Regions from separate parts of the Pseudomonas sp. DG56-2 genome, predicted to be linked through region 1. Evidence: predicted binding sites of a transcription regulator. Region 1 holds the regulator's gene; each other region holds the start of a gene.

Region 1 (4,092 bases):
GATGCAGTAGTAGCCGTGGTCCTCCAGGACTGCGAGGGCGGTGCTCTTGCCGGAGCCGGATCGGCCACTGACGATAATCAGGCGCATGTTCAGTGCTCGTTCTGTACGTCCAGTACAACCTGGTACAGGGCTTCACTGCTCTGGGCGGCACGTAGCCGGTCACGCACGTCCTTTCGGTCGAGCATGCTGGCAATTTGGCGCAACAGCTCGAGGTGCGCATCGGTAGCCGCTTCGGGAACCAGCAGGACAAACAGCAGATCGACCGGGGCGCCATCGATGGCGTCATAGTCGATCGGTGCTTCCAGGTGTATCAGGGCGCTGATGGGGGAAGTGCAACCTTTGAGGCGGCAATGTGGAATGGCAATGCCATTACCAAATCCGGTCGACCCGAGTTTCTCCCGGGCAAACAGGCTTTCAAAAACGATCTGCATCTCCAGGTCCGGAACTTCCCGGTGGATCAGGGTGGCGACTTCCTGGAGGGCGCGCTTTTTACTGCCACCCGGCGCGTTCACCAAGGAACGGCCGGGGGTCAGGATGGTTTCAAGTCGGATCATGGATGAGGGGGATCAGCGGGCCGCTGCACCTTGCAGCAGGCTTTGCTGTTTTTCCTTGTGTTTTTTCAGTTGGCGGTCGAGCTTGTCGGTCAAGGCGTCGATCGCTGCATACATGTCTGTGTGTTCGGCATTTGCAACCACTTCGCCGCCGGGAATAAACAGCGTTGCTTCAATTTTCTGCTGCAGTTTCTCGACCTTCATGATCACCGTTACGTTGGTAATCTTGTCAAAGTGCCCTTCCAGCCGTTTCAGTTTCTGTTCGACGTACTCGCGCAGCGGCTGGGTGACTTCTACATGCTGTCCACTGATATTGACTTGCATACAGCTTCTCCTTTTGTTGCCCGTGCATAAGAGGCAGGTGTTGCGCCTGCCACTGAACTGCTGTGGCGATCCTAGGGGCTACATCAGTCGCTTGCGTTCACTCGACGGTGCAATGCCGAGGGACTCGCGGTACTTGGCGACGGTGCGACGGGCTACCTGGATGCCTTGTGCCTCCAGTAAACCAGCGATCTTGCTGTCACTCAATGGCTTTTTCTGATTTTCCGCTGCAACCAGTTTTTTGATGATCGCGCGAATCGCTGTAGACGAGCACTCGCCGCCTTCAGAGGTGCTTACGTGGCTGGAGAAAAAGTACTTCAGCTCGTAAATTCCCCGAGGTGTATGCATGTATTTTTGCGTGGTGACCCGAGAAATGGTCGACTCGTGCATGCCCACCGCCTCGGCGATGTCGTGCAGGACCAATGGCTTCATTGCTTCGTCGCCGTGGTCGAGGAAACCACGCTGGTGCTCGACGATCTGGGTGGCAACCTTCATCAGGGTTTCGTTGCGGCTCTGCAGGCTTTTGATGAACCATCGAGCCTCCTGCAACTGGTTGCGCATGAAGGTGTTGTCGGCACTGGTATCGGCGCGGCGCACGAATCCTGCGTACTGCGGGTTGACCCGCAGGCGCGGCACGGCTTCCTGGTTGAGTTCGACCAGCCAGCGCTCGTTGTCCTTGCGTACGATTACGTCGGGGACTACATATTCGGGCTCGCTGGATTCGATCTGCGAGCCCGGGCGAGGGTTGAGGCTCTGGACCAGTTCAATGACCTGGCGCAACTCGTCTTCCTTGAGTTTCATCCTGCGCATCAATTGGCTGTAGTCGCGACTGCCGAGCAGGTCGATGAAGTCTCGCACCAGTCGCTGGGATTCGGCCATCCAGGGGGTATTGGCTGGCAGCTGGCGCAATTGCAGCAGCAAGCACTCACTGAGGTTGCGCGCGCCGATTCCGGACGGTTCGAACTGCTGGATACGGTGCAGCACGGCTTCGACTTCATCGAGCTCGATGTCCAGCTCGGGATCGAAGGACTCGCAGATTTCCTCGAGGGTTTCGTCCAGGTAGCCCTGGCTGTTGATGCAGTCGATCAGGGTAACGGCGATGAGCCGATCGGTATCGGACATCGGCGCCAGGTTCAACTGCCAGAGCAGGTGGCTTTGCAGGCTCTCGCCCGCCGACGTACGGGTGGTGAAGTCCCACTCGTCATCGTCGTTGCTGGGCAGGCTGCTGGCGCTGGTTTGGTAGATGTCTTCCCAGGCGGTATCGACGGGAAGTTCGTTGGGTATGCGCTCGCTCCATTCGCCATCTTCCAGGTTATCCACAGTTTGCGTGGTTTCCTGGAAGCTGCTGTCCTGGACTTCGGCGACAGGCTTGCTTTCGGCGTTATCCGCCATCGGGTCGCTGTTATCGAAGTCCTCGCCTTCTTCCTGGCGTTCGAGCATCGGGTTCGACTCCAGCGCTTCCTGGATTTCCTGTTGGAGGTCCAGGGTAGACAGCTGGAGTAGTCGGATAGCCTGTTGCAACTGAGGAGTCATCGTCAGTTGCTGGCCCATTCTTAGGACGAGCGATGGTTTCATGGCAGGGGCTTAACACCTTTTTCGCCGGCGCACATGCGCCATCCACTACAAGGGCACCGAAGCGCCAACTTTAAGCAAGTTATATGCCTGAAATTGGAGCGTTTGCCTAGGGTGCCGTACCAATTAAGCCGGATTTCACCGGATCAGCAGCCCAAGGCAAATGCTGGTCGCTTCGAACTTACAAGCGGAACTCGTGGCCCAGGTAGACCTCTTTGACCAGGTCGTTGGCCAGGATAGTCTCTGCGTCGCCTTCGGCAATCAGTTGACCATCATTGACGATGTAAGCTGTTTCGCAGATATCCAGGGTCTCTCGGACGTTGTGGTCGGTGATCAACACACCGATGCCCTTGGCCTTGAGGTGGTGGATGATCTGCTTGATGTCACCGACCGAAATCGGGTCGACACCGGCAAAGGGTTCATCGAGCAGGATGAATTTCGGCGCGGTAGCCAGGGCGCGGGCAATTTCCACGCGGCGACGTTCGCCACCGGAAAGGCTCATGCCAAGGTTGTCGCGAATGTGGCTGATGTGAAATTCCTGCAGCAGGCTTTCCAGTTCTTTGCGACGTCCGGCGGTGTCGAGGTCCTTGCGGGTCTCGAGGATCGCCATGATGTTGTCGGCAACCGAAAGCTTGCGAAAGATCGAGGCTTCTTGCGGCAGGTAGCCGATGCCGGCGCGTGCGCGGCCATGCATGGGCTGGTGGCTGACATCCAGGTCGTCGATCAGGACGCGGCCCTGATCGGCCTGGACCAGGCCAACGATCATGTAGAAGCAGGTGGTCTTGCCGGCGCCGTTAGGGCCTAGCAGGCCGACGATCTGGCCGCTGTCGATAGACAGGCTGACGTCGCGTACCACTTGCCGGCTCTTGTAGCTCTTGGCCAGGTGCTGGGCTTTGAGGGTCGCCATTTACTCGGCCTTCTTCTTCGGCTGGATCACCATGTCGATACGTTGGCGCGGCGTGGTCACGTTGCCGCCACGACCGGCAGTCGCTACCTGGGACTTGGTGTTGTAGACGATCTTCTCGCCTTCGGTGGTATTGCCTTCGTTGACTACCTTGGCACGGTCGGTGAGCACGACCAGATCTTTTTGTGCCTGGTACTGGATGGTCACGGCATAGCCTTGCATTTTGTCGGGCTTGGCGGCGCTCTGCTGCTGCTCGAAGTAGGCCAGGTTGCCCACCGAAGTCACCACGTCGATATCGCCGGATTCGGCGCGCGTGATGGTTACGGTATTGCCTTTGATCATCATCGACCCTTGAGTGATGATGACGTCGCCGGTATAGGTGGCAACGCCTTTCTTGTCATCCAGATGCGCGTTGTCGGCCTGGATACGGATAGGCTGATCGCGGTCGTTCGGCAGGGCCCAGGCGCTCGCGCTTCCCAGTGCTGCGCTCAGGCTGAGCAAAAAGGGGAGGGTTTTAACGAGCCTCATACTGTCCTCTTACGTTAGAAAGCAGGTCCATCCTGCCTTCTTTCAAATACGCTTTCATTCCATTGCCCGTAGTGACGCCACCGGCGCCGTCGATTCTAACGGCTTGCTCGGTTTGAGCATATTGCTTCTGCGGGAATACGGTCATGCGACTGCTGGTAATGATCATGGTGCGGTTCTTTTCATCGGTCCGGGCAACCCGTACCGAGTCGATCAGTT
Region 2 (4,092 bases), 510 kb from region 1:
GCCCAAGTCCAATCCGGTGGTGCGCGGTGTAGCGAATATTCGCGGGGCAACCATCCCGATCCTCGATCTGGCGATGGCGACCGGTATGCCCGGTCTGAGTGAAGATGTCAGCAAGAGCTTCGTTATCATCACGGAGTACAACACCAAGACCCAGGGTTTCCTGGTGCACTCGGTGGAGCGCATCGTCAATATGAACTGGGAAGAGATTCATCCGCCACCCAAGGGCACCGGTCGCGACCATTACCTGACCGCGGTGACACGGGTCGACAACAAAATGGTCGAGATCATCGACGTGGAGAAAATCCTCGCCGAAGTGGCGCCGACCTCCGAGTCCATCTCGGCTGGCGTGGTCGATGCCGAGGTGCAGGACAAGGCCGTATTGCTGCGCGTGTTGACGGTCGACGATTCGTCGGTTGCGCGCAAGCAGGTCAGTCGCTGCCTGCAGACGGTCGGCGTGGAAGTGGTAGCGCTCAACGATGGTCGCCAGGCGCTGCAGTACCTGCGCAATCTGGTGGAGGAGGGCAAGCGTCCGGAAGAAGAATTCTTGATGATGATTTCCGATATCGAGATGCCGGAGATGGACGGTTACACCCTGACAGCCGAGATTCGCAGCGACCCGCGCATGCAAAAACTGCACATCATCCTGCATACTTCGCTTTCCGGCGTGTTCAACCAGGCGATGGTCAAGAAGGTCGGGGCCGATGATTTCCTGGCCAAGTTCAAGCCGGACGACCTCGCCCAGCGCGTCGTCGATCGCATCAAGGCCACGCACTAACGGTCGGGGGTTCAGCCCCTGGCGGTTCACACGATTTAAGAGGCTGTACCATTGTCTACGGGTAATTTGGATTTCGAACAGTTCCGGGTCTTCCTGGAAAAAGCCTGTGGCATCCTGCTGGGCGAAAATAAGCAGTACCTGGTCTCCAGCCGTCTCAACAAGCTGATGGAGCAGCAGGGCATCAAGTCCCTGACCGAGCTGGTACAGCGTATTCAGAGCCAGCCGCGCAGTGGTTTGCGCGAGCAGGTGGTAGATGCCATGACCACCAACGAGACCCTGTGGTTTCGCGACACCTATCCCTTCGAAGTGCTGAAGAACAAGGTGCTGCCTGAGCAGATCAAGGCCAACCCCGGGCAGCGTCTGCGCATCTGGTCGGCTGCCTGTTCCTCGGGCCAGGAGCCGTATTCCATTTCGATGGCGATCGATGAGTTCGAGCGCAGCAACATTGGTCAGTTGAAGATGGGCGCGCAAATCGTTGCCACCGACCTGTCCGGAACCATGCTCACCAACTGCAAGTCAGGTGAGTACGACAGCCTGGCCATTGCCCGCGGTTTGTCCCAGGAGCGCCTGCAGCGCTACTTCGACGTCAAGGCACCCGGTCGCTGGGCGGTGAAGGCGCCGATTCGTAGTCGCGTGGAGTTCCGTTCGTTCAACTTGCTCGACAGCTACGCGAGCCTGGGCAAGTTCGACATCGTGTTCTGCCGCAACGTGTTGATCTATTTCTCGGCACAGGTCAAAAAAGACATCCTGCTGCGTATCCACAGCACGCTCAAGCCGGGCGGCTACTTGTTCCTTGGCGCCTCGGAAGCACTCAACGGCTTGCCGGATCACTATCAGATGGTCCAGTGCAGTCCTGGCATCATTTACCAAGCCAAATAAACACCTCCCCTGCGGAGGTAGGCATTGCCGCTTTGCTGGCGCCCGGCGGTAATCCTTTGCCGCTTTTCTGGCATTGCCGCCAGCGGCAAAGCGCTAAAAGCCCCGTATTTACGGGGTTTTGTTTTTTGGCATGGCTCTTGCTCTAGCTCAGTCAACGAAAAACCTTCGAAGGTTTCCCCGACATGAGCATCAGTTTCGATAAAGCGCTCGGCATTCACGAAAAGGCATTGGGCTTTCGCGCCCAGCGTGCCGAAGTGCTGGCCAACAATATCGCCAACGCCGACACGCCAAACTACAAGGCGCGCGACCTGGACTTCGCATCGGTCCTCGCCGCCCAGGCCGAGAAGACCAGCAAAGGCCACTTCGCACTGGATCGTACCAACACCCGTCATATCGAGGCTGAAGGCCTGAGCATGGGTGACGAGACGCTGCAGTACCGCACGCCGATGCAGCCCTCGATCGATCAGAACACCGTCGATGCCCAGCTCGAGCAGTCGAGCTATGCGGAAAATGCCGTGGGTTTCCAGGCCAGCTTCACGCTGCTCAACAGTAAATTCAAAGGGCTGGTATCAGCCCTGCGCGGAGAGTAAGTCATGTCCCTCGCCAGTGTATTCAACATTGCCGGTAGCGGCATGAGTGCCCAGACCACGCGTCTGAATACCGTCGCTTCGAACATTGCCAACGCCGAGACGGTCTCTTCGAGCATCGATCAGACCTACCGTGCCCGTCATCCGGTTTTTGCCACCACCTTCCAGCAAGCGCAGGGCGGTGTGGGTCAGTCGCTGTTCCAGGATCAGGGCGAGGCCGGTCAAGGTGTTCAGGTGCTCGGCGTGGTGGAGGATCAAAGCAACCTTGAAGCGCGCTACGAGCCGAACCATCCGGCGGCGAACAAGGACGGTTACGTGTACTACCCGAACGTCAACGTGGTCGAGGAAATGGCGGACATGATCTCTGCCAGTCGCTCGTTCCAGACCAATGCCGAGCTGATGAATACGGCCAAGTCCATGATGCAGAAGGTCCTGACCCTGGGTCAGTGACAGGAGTAGCCGTATGACCACCACCAATTCCACCGCCGGTGTCAGCAACGCGGTACTGCAGTCGCTGCAAAAGCCTGAAGCCAACAGCAATGCCAAGACCGGCAATGCTGGCAGCGCGCTGGGCAAAGATGCGTTCCTGCAGTTGCTGGTTACCCAGATGAAGCACCAGAACCCGCTCGATCCTCAAGAGAACGGCGAGTTCGTTGCGCAGTTGGCGCAGTTCAGCAGCCTGGAAGGCATGCAGACGCTCAACGATTCGGTCGCCACCATCGGCGGCGCCTTTCTCTCCTCCATTGCCCTGCAGGCGTCTTCGCTGGTGGGTCGCAATGTTGTGGTTGAAACCGACAAGTCGGTCGTCGATACCAGCAAAGAGATGAAGGGTTCGATCAACCTGACCTCATCCAGCACGCTCACCACTGTCGGTATCTACGACAGCGAGGGCGAGCTGGTGCGCACCCTGGATCTGGGCAGCCAGAAGGGTGGCAAAGTGGACTTCACCTGGGACGGCAAGGATAGCGACGGTGAGATTGCTCCTGCTGGTACCTACACCTTCAAAGCCTCGGGCACCATCGATGGAACCGCCAAAGCCATGACGACCAATCTGCCGGCCTCGGTCAGCAGCGTGACCATGGGTGGCAATGGTTCGGAGATGATGCTGAATCTGGCGGGGCTGGGCAGCATCGCGCTGTCGAAAATTCAATCTATTGGAATCTAGGGCCGATAACGCGGCAGGAGTGAGCACATGTCTTTCAATATCGGCCTTAGCGGTCTTTATGCAGCAAACAAGGCCCTCGGCGTAACCGGCAACAACATTGCCAACGTTGCCACCACTGGCTTCAAATCGTCGCGTGCCGAATTCGCCGACCAGTATTCCTCGTCGATTCGTGGCACCAGTAGCCGTACCGCCGTGGGCAGTGGTGTGACCACAGCCGCGGTATCGCAAATGTTCACCCAAGGTAACTTCAGTGGCACCGGTCAAAGCCTGGACCTGGCGATCGACGGCAACGGCTTTTTCGCCATGAGCGACAACGGCTCGAAGATCTACACCCGTGCCGGTGCGTTCTACAGCGACAAGGCTGGCTACATCGTCAATGCCCAGGGTTCCAACCTGCAGGGTTATGCCGTCGACGGCGACGGTAAAGTGATCAAAGGTGTGCTCACCGATCTGAAGATCGATACGTCCAACCTTGCGCCGAACCCTACCGGACGCATCACTGAAACCCTCAACCTGAACTCCAGTGCCACGGCACCGAAGATCGCTCCGTTCGATCCTACCGAAGTGGGTAGCTACAACTACACCTTCAACACTGACGTCTACGACAGTCAGGGTAATGCCCACCAGATGAACCAGTATTTCGTCAAGGATGCGGGTACCAACTCCTGGACCATGTACACCACTGT
Region 3 (4,092 bases), 710 kb from region 1:
TGCAGCAGTTTGTTGGCTTCGATCTGATCGAAAAAAAATACGCCTGCGCGCTGAGCATCGACGCCGGAGCGGAGTGCCTCTGATTGCGCCTGGGCAATGACCTGGCGTTCGCGCTGAGGTGCCTGGACCAGCTGGCCAGAATCCCATTTGCTCAAGGCAACCTGTTCGGATATGTCCAGGCGTTGCTCCATACTGTCCAGCAGCTGGACCAGTGCCGTGTCTGCTGGTGTTGTCGGAGTGCAACCTTGAATTGACAACAAGGGGGCTGTCAGTGCGGCAAGTAGCGGTATGCGCATGGTGGGCTGGCCTCGTTAGAAAAAGCCAGTTTGCCTTTATCCGGTTCCAGTACCTGTCAGTTGTTTCGTATAACGATGTCAGAAAAAAAGAAAAGGCCTCCGAAGAGGCCTTTCTTTAGTGCGTTACTGGATTAGCAGCTGTAGTACAGCTCGTATTCCAGTGGGTGTACGAAGGTACGAACCTTGATTTCTTCTTCGCTCTTCAGAGCGATGTAGGCATCGATGAAGTCGTCGGAGAACACGCCACCTTTGGTCAGGAACGCACGGCCCTTGTCCAGCTCTTCCAGGGCTTCTTTCAGGCTGCCGCAAACCTGTGGAATCTCTTTCGCCTCTTCAGGCGGCAGGTCGTACAGGTTCTTATCAGCGGCATCGCCTGGGTGGATCTTGTTCTGGATACCGTCCAGGCCGGCCATCATCAGTGCAGCGAAGCACAGGTATGGGTTGGCAGCCGGGTCCGGGAAGCGAGCTTCGATGCGACGGGCTTTCGGGCTGGAAACGTATGGAATACGGATCGATGCCGAACGGTTGCGAGCGGAGTAGGCCAGCATTACCGGGGCTTCGAAGCCTGGTACCAGACGCTTGTAGGAGTTGGTAGCCGGGTTGGTGAAGCCGTTCAGTGCCTTACCGTGCTTGATGATGCCGCCGATGAAGTACAGAGCAGTATCGGACAGGCCGGCATAGCCTTCGCCGGAGAAGGTGTTCTTACCTTCTTTGGAGATGGACATGTGTACGTGCATACCCGAGCCGTTGTCGCCGTACAGCGGCTTAGGCATGAAGGTAGCGGTGCGACCGTAAGCGTCGGCAACGTTGTGTACGCAGTACTTGAGAGTCTGAACTTCGTCAGCCTTCTTCACCAGGGTGTTGAACTGCACGCCGATTTCGTTCTGGCCGGCAGTTGCCACTTCGTGGTGGTGAACTTCGATGACCAGGCCCATTTCTTCCATGGCGTTGCACATGGCAGTACGGATTTCGTGGTCGTGGTCGAATGGAGGCACTGGGAAGTAGCCGCCTTTGACGCCTGGACGGTGGCCTTTGTTACCGCCTTCCACGTCCTGGTCGGACATCCACGAGCCTTGCTCGGAGTAGATTTTGAACATCGAGCCGGAGATGTCGGACTTGAACTTCACTTCGTCGAAGATGAAGAACTCAGGCTCTGGACCGACGAATACGGTGTCACCGATACCGGTGGTCTTCAGGTACTCTTCAGCGCGGCGGGCAATGGCGCGAGGGTCGCGGTCATAGCCTTGCATGGTCGAAGGTTCGATGATGTCGCAGACCAGAATCAGGGTCGGCTCTTCGGTGAACGGGTCGAGTACGGCGGAGGAGTCGTCCGGCATCAGGATCATGTCGGAAGCTTCGATGCCTTTCCAGCCAGCAATGGAGGAACCGTCGAACATCTTGCCGGCCTCGAAGAAATCTTCGTCCAGCGCATCACGCGATGGCATGGTGACGTGATGTTGAATGCCTTTGGTATCAGTGAAGCGCAGATCAATCCATTTAACGTCATGATCTTTGATGAGTTGAACCGACTTCGACATAGTGTCCTCCGGGTGGGGTAGAGCTTGCCTGTGCAGCCCTTGAATTTGGGTGATGCCGGGCGCGAATAGTCGGCCAAGGCAACCTGCCTCACAAGGGAGCAAATTGCATGCCAGTGCCCCGGTTTGGAAAGTTTGCCCCATTCCCAAGCGTTTCCGGGCATTGCCAGCAAAATGTCGGGCGGTTTATGCACTGTAACGAGGCGTAATTTTCCTTTGACGACCCATTATGGTGCACGAAAAACCTTCTGCACATTAATTGGTCAAACCTTGAGCAATTTCCGCTATAATCCGCGCCCCACTTTTTTAGTCGGTAGCTCGCGCGCAGTTTTTCATGAAACTAATCGTAAAAGTCTTCCCAGAGATCACCATCAAGAGCCGCCCGGTTCGCAAGCGTTTCATTCGTCAACTGGGCCGCAACATCCGTACCGTGCTCAAGGACCTCGATCCTGCGCTCGCGGTCAACGGTGTCTGGGACAACCTCGAAGTGATCACTCATGTCGAGGACGAAAAGGTTCTGCGCGAGATGACCGAGCGCCTCACGTGCATGCCCGGCATTGCCCATTTCCTGCAGGTTGACGAGTACCCGCTGGGTGACTTCGACGACATCGTCGCCAAGTGCAAGGCGCACTTCGGTCACCTGCTGGCTGGCAAGCGTTTCGCCGTGCGTTGCAAGCGTGGCGGTCACCACGATTTCACCTCGATGGATGTCGATCGTTATGTTGGCAGCCAATTGCGCCAGCAGTGCGGTGCTGCAGGTATCGACTTGCGCAACCCTGAGGTCGAAGTGCGCATCGAGGTGCGTGACAAGCGTCTGTATGTGATTCACAACCAGCACAAAGGCATTGGCGGCTACCCGCTGGGTGCCCTGGAGCAGACCCTGGTACTGATGTCCGGTGGTTTCGACTCTACCGTTGCGGCTTATCAGATGATGCGTCGCGGCCTGATGACCCACTTCTGCTTCTTTAACCTGGGCGGCCGTGCCCACGAGCTGGGGGTGATGGAAGTCGCCCACTTCCTGTGGAAAAAGTACGGTAGCAGCCAGCGCGTTCTGTTTATCAGCGTGCCGTTCGAAGAAGTGGTCGGTGAGATCCTCGGCAAGGTCGATAACAGTTACATGGGCGTCACGCTCAAGCGCATGATGCTGCGTGCGGCGGCGCACATGGCCGATCGTCTGGAAATCGACGCACTGGTAACCGGCGAGGCGATTTCCCAGGTTTCCAGCCAAACTCTGCCGAACCTGGCGATCATCGATTCGGCGACCGACAAGCTGGTACTGCGCCCGCTGCTGGCTAGCCACAAACAGGACATCATCGACCAGGCCAACGAAATCGGCACCGCCGACTTCGCCAAGCATATGCCTGAGTATTGCGGCGTGATCTCGGTAAACCCGACCACTCATGCCAAGCGTCATCGCATGGAACATGAAGAGAAACAGTTCGACATGGCCGTGCTGGAGCGTGCCCTGGAGCGCGCCCGCCTGATTTCCATCGACAATGTGATCGATGAGCTGAGCCAGGATATCCAGGTCGAGGAAGTCGAGCAGGCGCTGGCCGGTCAAGTCGTCATCGATATTCGTCATCCGGATGCCCAAGAAGATGAACCGCTGCAACTGGACGGCATCGAAGTCAAAGTGATGCCGTTTTATGCGATCAATAGCCGCTTCAAGGACCTGGACCCTACGCGCCAGTACTTGCTGTATTGCGACAAGGGCGTGATGAGTCGGCTGCATGCCCATCACCTGCTGAGCGAGGGACATGCCAATGTGCGTGTTTATCGACCGGCATAAGACGCCGGGGTTGTATGGCGGCAGTATCCGCCATCGCCCTCCCGACCGCCGGGCAGTCTGAGCGCCGTTCATTCATATTCGCCACTTAAAATAGTGGCAACCCGAATCCTCTGATCGAGATACACAAGTGATCGAAAATCTACGTAACATCGCCATCATCGCCCACGTTGACCATGGTAAAACCACTTTGGTCGACAAACTCCTGCGTCAATCCGGCACTCTGGAGCGTAACGAGCTCAACGACGAGCGCGTCATGGACTCCAACGACCAGGAAAAAGAGCGCGGTATTACCATTCTGGCGAAAAACACCGCCATCAACTGGAACGGCTACCACATCAACATCGTCGACACCCCAGGCCACGCCGACTTCGGTGGCGAGGTTGAGCGTGTAATGTCGATGGTTGACTCGGTGCTGCTGCTGGTCGACGCCCAAGACGGCCCTATGCCGCAAACCCGTTTCGTGACCAAGAAG
Region 4 (4,092 bases), 510 kb from region 1:
GAAGCCTACAAGCATGTACCTATCGTGCTGGGTGGTATCGAAGCTTCCCTGCGCCGTATCGCGCACTACGACTACTGGCAGGACAAGGTTCGTCATTCGATCCTGATCGACGCCTGTGCCGATATCCTGCTGTACGGCAACGCCGAGCGCGCCATCGTGGAAGTCGCCCAGCGCCTGTCTTTTGGCCAGAAGATCGAAGACATCACTGATATTCGTGGCACGGCTTTCATTCGACGCGACACGCCGCAAGGCTGGTTCGAAGTCGACTCCACGCGTATCGACCGTCCGGGTAAGATCGACAAGATCATCAACCCGTACGTGAACACCCAGGACACCCAGGCCTGCGCCATCGAGCAGGAAAAAGGCCCGGACGAAGATCCCAACGAAGCCAGGGTCGTACAGATTCTGGACAGCCCGCGCATGACCCGTGACAAAACGGTCATTCGCCTGCCATCGTTCGAGAAAGTCCGTGCTGACGCCGTGCTCTATGCTCACGCCAACCGGGTGTTGCACCTGGAGACCAACCCGGGCAACGCCCGCGCGCTGGTACAGAAGCACGGGGAGGTTGACGTATGGTTCAACCCGCCGCCCATTCCGATGACCACCGAAGAGATGGACTACGTGTTCGGCATGCCCTATGCGCGCATCCCGCACCCGGCGTACGGCAAGGAGAAGATCCCGGCTTACGACATGATCCGTTTCTCGGTGAACATCATGCGCGGCTGCTTCGGCGGCTGCACCTTCTGCTCGATCACCGAACACGAAGGACGCATCATCCAGAACCGATCCCACGATTCGATCATTCGTGAAATCGAAGAAATTCGCGACAAGGTTCCAGGTTTTACCGGTGTCATTTCCGACCTCGGTGGCCCTACCGCGAACATGTACCGTATTGCCTGCAAGAGCCCCGAGATCGAATCGGCGTGCCGCAAGCCGTCGTGCGTGTTCCCGGGTATCTGCCCGAACCTGAACACCGACCACTCGGCCCTGATCAAGCTGTATCGCAGCGCACGTGAACTGCCTGGGGTGAAAAAGATCCTCATCGCTTCCGGCCTGCGTTACGACCTGGCGGTGGAATCGCCGGAGTACGTCAAGGAACTGGTGACCCACCACGTTGGCGGCTACCTGAAAATTGCCCCGGAGCACACTGAGGAAGGCCCGCTGAATCAGATGATGAAGCCGGGTATTGGCAGCTACGACCGCTTCAAGCGCATGTTCGAGAAGTACTCCAAAGAAGCAGGTAAAGAACAGTACCTGATCCCGTACTTCATCGCCGCGCATCCGGGTACCACCGACGAAGACATGATTAACCTTGCCTTGTGGCTCAAGGGTAATGGCTTCCGTGCTGATCAGGTGCAGGCGTTCTACCCGTCGCCGATGGCCTCGGCCACTGCCATGTACCACTCCGGCAAGAACCCGCTGCGCAAGGTTACGTACAAGAGTGACCCGGTAACCATCGTCAAGAGTGAGCAGCAGCGTCGCCTGCACAAGGCGTTCCTGCGTTACCACGACCCGAAAGGCTGGCCGATGCTGCGTGAGGCACTGGAGCGCATGGGGCGTGCCGACTTGATTGGTTCTGGCAAGCATCAGCTGATTCCGCTGCACCAGCCGTCGACTGACAGCTACCAGAGTGCTCGACGCAAGAACTCCACGCCAGCGGGTAGCCACAAAGTGGCCAAGGATCAGAAGATCCTGACCCAGCACACGGGCTTGCCGCCTCGCGCAAGCGACGGCTCCAATCCGTGGGACAAGCGCGAGCAAGCCAAGGCAGCGGCATTTGCCCGCAACCAGCAGGCTGCCAAAGAGCGTAAAGAAGCAGCCAAAGGCGGTAAAGGCGGTAAGAAACCTGCCCGCCAACCGGCCGTGCCACGCTAGTTAGCAATTCCCTGGCAATGGGAGCGGGCTTGCCCCGCGATGAGGCCAGCGCACCCTGAAAAAAAGGGGGCCGGATCACGCCGCTCCCCTGCAGTTTTTTCTGGAAAAGCCTCGAATCTGTGCAACGCTTGCACGGCAGCCTCTCTGCGGTGCGCTTTTGGTGCACCTGAATGAGTTGCAGGCCGGAATTCACTGACTTGGCCATATGGCACATGTCTTGCGCGGTTCCGCTCTCTGAATCGACTTGCAGACCTCGATCGACGCCATGCCTGACTTGTTTGATGCCTACCGGCCAATCCCGGGTGCTTACCACGAAATGCTCGATGACCAAGGCAAAGTCCGTGGTCACTGGCAGCCAGTGTGTGATTACCTGCAGCGTAGCGGCCCGGCACAGTTGACCCAGCGACAAGCGTCACTGACTCGCCAACTCCGCGAAAACGGCGTCACTCACAGTATTTATGCCGATCCCCAAGGCGCCGACCGTCCTTGGGAACTGGATTTGTTGCCGCACCTGATTCCTGCCTCCGAGTGGCAGGCGTTGGCCTCGGGCATCGTCCAGCGCGCACGTCTGCTCAATGCGGTTCTGGCCGACGTTTATGGTCAGCAACAGCTGATCCGCAACGGGTTGCTGCCAAGCGAGCTGATCTATGGGCACAACAATTTCCTCTGGCCCTGCCAAGGAATCAGCCCGCCCGGTGGGACCTTTCTGCATGTCTACGCGGTGGATCTGGCGAGGGCACCGGATGGTCGATGGTGGGTCACGGCTGACCGTACCCAAGCACCATCCGGCGCGGGTTATGCACTGGAAAATCGGACCATCGTTTCCCGCGCGCTGCCTGAGTTGTATCGCGACCTGCGGGTTCAGCATCTGGCAGGCTTTTTCGCTGCATTGCAGCACACGCTGGTGCGCCTGGCACCCAGCGAGAAGGAGGTGCCACTGGTCGTCTTGCTAACGCCGGGCCGTTTCAACGAAAGCTATTTTGAGCATTTGTACCTTGCCCGCCAATTGGGCTACCCGCTGGTAGAGGGTGCAGACTTGACCGTGCGCAACGCCACGGTCTTTCTCAAGACGCTCAGCGGATTACGCCGGGTTCATGCAATCATGCGTCGTCTGGACGACGATTTTTGCGATCCGCTGGAGCTGCGTACTGACTCGGCACTCGGCGTTCCCGGATTGCTCGATGCGGTGCGTCAGGGTCGTGTTCTGGTAGCCAACGCACTGGGTTCCGGGGTGTTGGAATCGCCTGGTTTGCTGGGCTTTTTACCAGCCATCAACCAACATCTGTTTGCCGAGGAACTCAGCTTGCCATCGATAGCCACGTGGTGGTGCGGCGAACCTGCGGTGATGGCGCAAGCACTGGAGCAGCTCCCGCAGTTGTTGGTAAAACCTGCCTTTCCTTCACAGCGCTTCAATCCAGTATTGGGTCGTGGGCTGAACGAGGCCGAGCGTCAGGCGCTTCGCCAGCGGATTCAGGCGCGCCCTTATGCCTATGTAGCTCAGCAACTGGCGCAATTGTCACAAGCGCCGGTATGGCAGCAGGACCAAGGTCAATTGCGGTCACGGGCCATTGGTATGCGGGTCTATGCAGTGTCAACGGCTGAGGGATACCGGGTCTTGCCGGGCGGCCTTACCCGAGTGGCCGCGCTGGCAGACGCTGAAGTGGTGTCGATGCAGCGTGGAGGCGCCAGCAAAGATATCTGGGTGTTGGGGGACACGGCACCTGTCGATGAGCCGTGGCGGAGCGCGCAGACGCTTGGCGTGGCTGAGCTGGTGCGGCAAGACCCGTACCTGCCGTCACGCGTAGTAGAAAACCTGTTCTGGTTCGGACGGTATTGCGAGCGCTGCGATGCCAGTGCGCGTTTGCTGCGGATCATCCTTACCCGGTATCTCGATGGCGACGATCCCCTGGCCCTGCAGGCCGCGGTGACGCTGGCGGGTGAACGTTCGTTGCTGCCGCCCGAGGGCAGGCTGCTCGAGCGTTTGCGCGCCGCTTTGGCCGGCCAGGACTGGGCCTTCAGCCTCAGTAATAACCTGCAGCGCTTGCACTGGGCAGCGTCACAGGTGCGCGGCAAACTTTCGCGGGAAAACTGGCAGGCGTTGGTGGAGTTGCAACGCGAGGCGCAGAGCCTTGGCGATGACACGGCGGGCCTTGGGGAACAGGTGGATTTTCTCAACCGCCTGGTCATGTCGATGGCGGCGCTGTCGGGCTTTGCCCT

What was found. Region 1 encodes sigma-54, which starts transcription at its own class of promoters, with help from an activator protein. Its sites were predicted from a motif close to ANTGGCATNNANNTTGCTNT; they were not measured.
Region 2: the regulator sigma-54 is predicted to act here: its motif matches at 1,779-1,798, upstream of flgB (flagellar basal body rod protein FlgB).
Region 3: the regulator sigma-54 is predicted to act here: its motif matches at 1,930-1,949, upstream of glnA (glutamate--ammonia ligase).
Region 4: the regulator sigma-54 is predicted to act here: its motif matches at 2,080-2,099, upstream of D3Z90_RS24150 (circularly permuted type 2 ATP-grasp protein).

Annotation. Positions count from the first base shown of each region.
Region 1 covers NZ_CP032311.1:4,741,494-4,745,585, reverse strand. The annotation lists gene rapZ (RNase adapter RapZ) at 1-87, opposite strand, end outside; gene ptsN (PTS IIA-like nitrogen regulatory protein PtsN) at 90-554, opposite strand; gene hpf (ribosome hibernation-promoting factor, HPF/YfiA family) at 567-875, opposite strand; gene D3Z90_RS21750 (RNA polymerase factor sigma-54) at 954-2,447, opposite strand; gene lptB (LPS export ABC transporter ATP-binding protein) at 2,626-3,351, opposite strand; gene lptA (lipopolysaccharide transport periplasmic protein LptA) at 3,352-3,876, opposite strand; gene lptC (LPS export ABC transporter periplasmic protein LptC) at 3,863-4,092, opposite strand, start outside.
Region 2 covers NZ_CP032311.1:4,227,313-4,231,404, reverse strand. The annotation lists gene D3Z90_RS19360 (chemotaxis protein CheV) at 1-775, shown strand, start outside; gene cheR (protein-glutamate O-methyltransferase CheR) at 827-1,654, shown strand; gene flgB (flagellar basal body rod protein FlgB) at 1,837-2,244, shown strand; gene flgC (flagellar basal body rod protein FlgC) at 2,248-2,691, shown strand; gene D3Z90_RS19340 (flagellar hook assembly protein FlgD) at 2,705-3,406, shown strand; gene flgE (flagellar hook protein FlgE) at 3,434-4,092, shown strand, end outside.
Region 3 covers NZ_CP032311.1:5,446,545-5,450,636, reverse strand. The annotation lists gene D3Z90_RS25010 (chorismate mutase) at 1-296, opposite strand, end outside; gene glnA (glutamate--ammonia ligase) at 428-1,834, opposite strand; gene thiI (tRNA uracil 4-sulfurtransferase ThiI) at 2,166-3,620, shown strand; gene typA (translational GTPase TypA) at 3,748-4,092, shown strand, end outside.
Region 4 covers NZ_CP032311.1:5,254,430-5,258,521, reverse strand. The annotation lists gene D3Z90_RS24155 (YgiQ family radical SAM protein) at 1-1,875, shown strand, start outside; gene D3Z90_RS24150 (circularly permuted type 2 ATP-grasp protein) at 2,141-4,092, shown strand, end outside.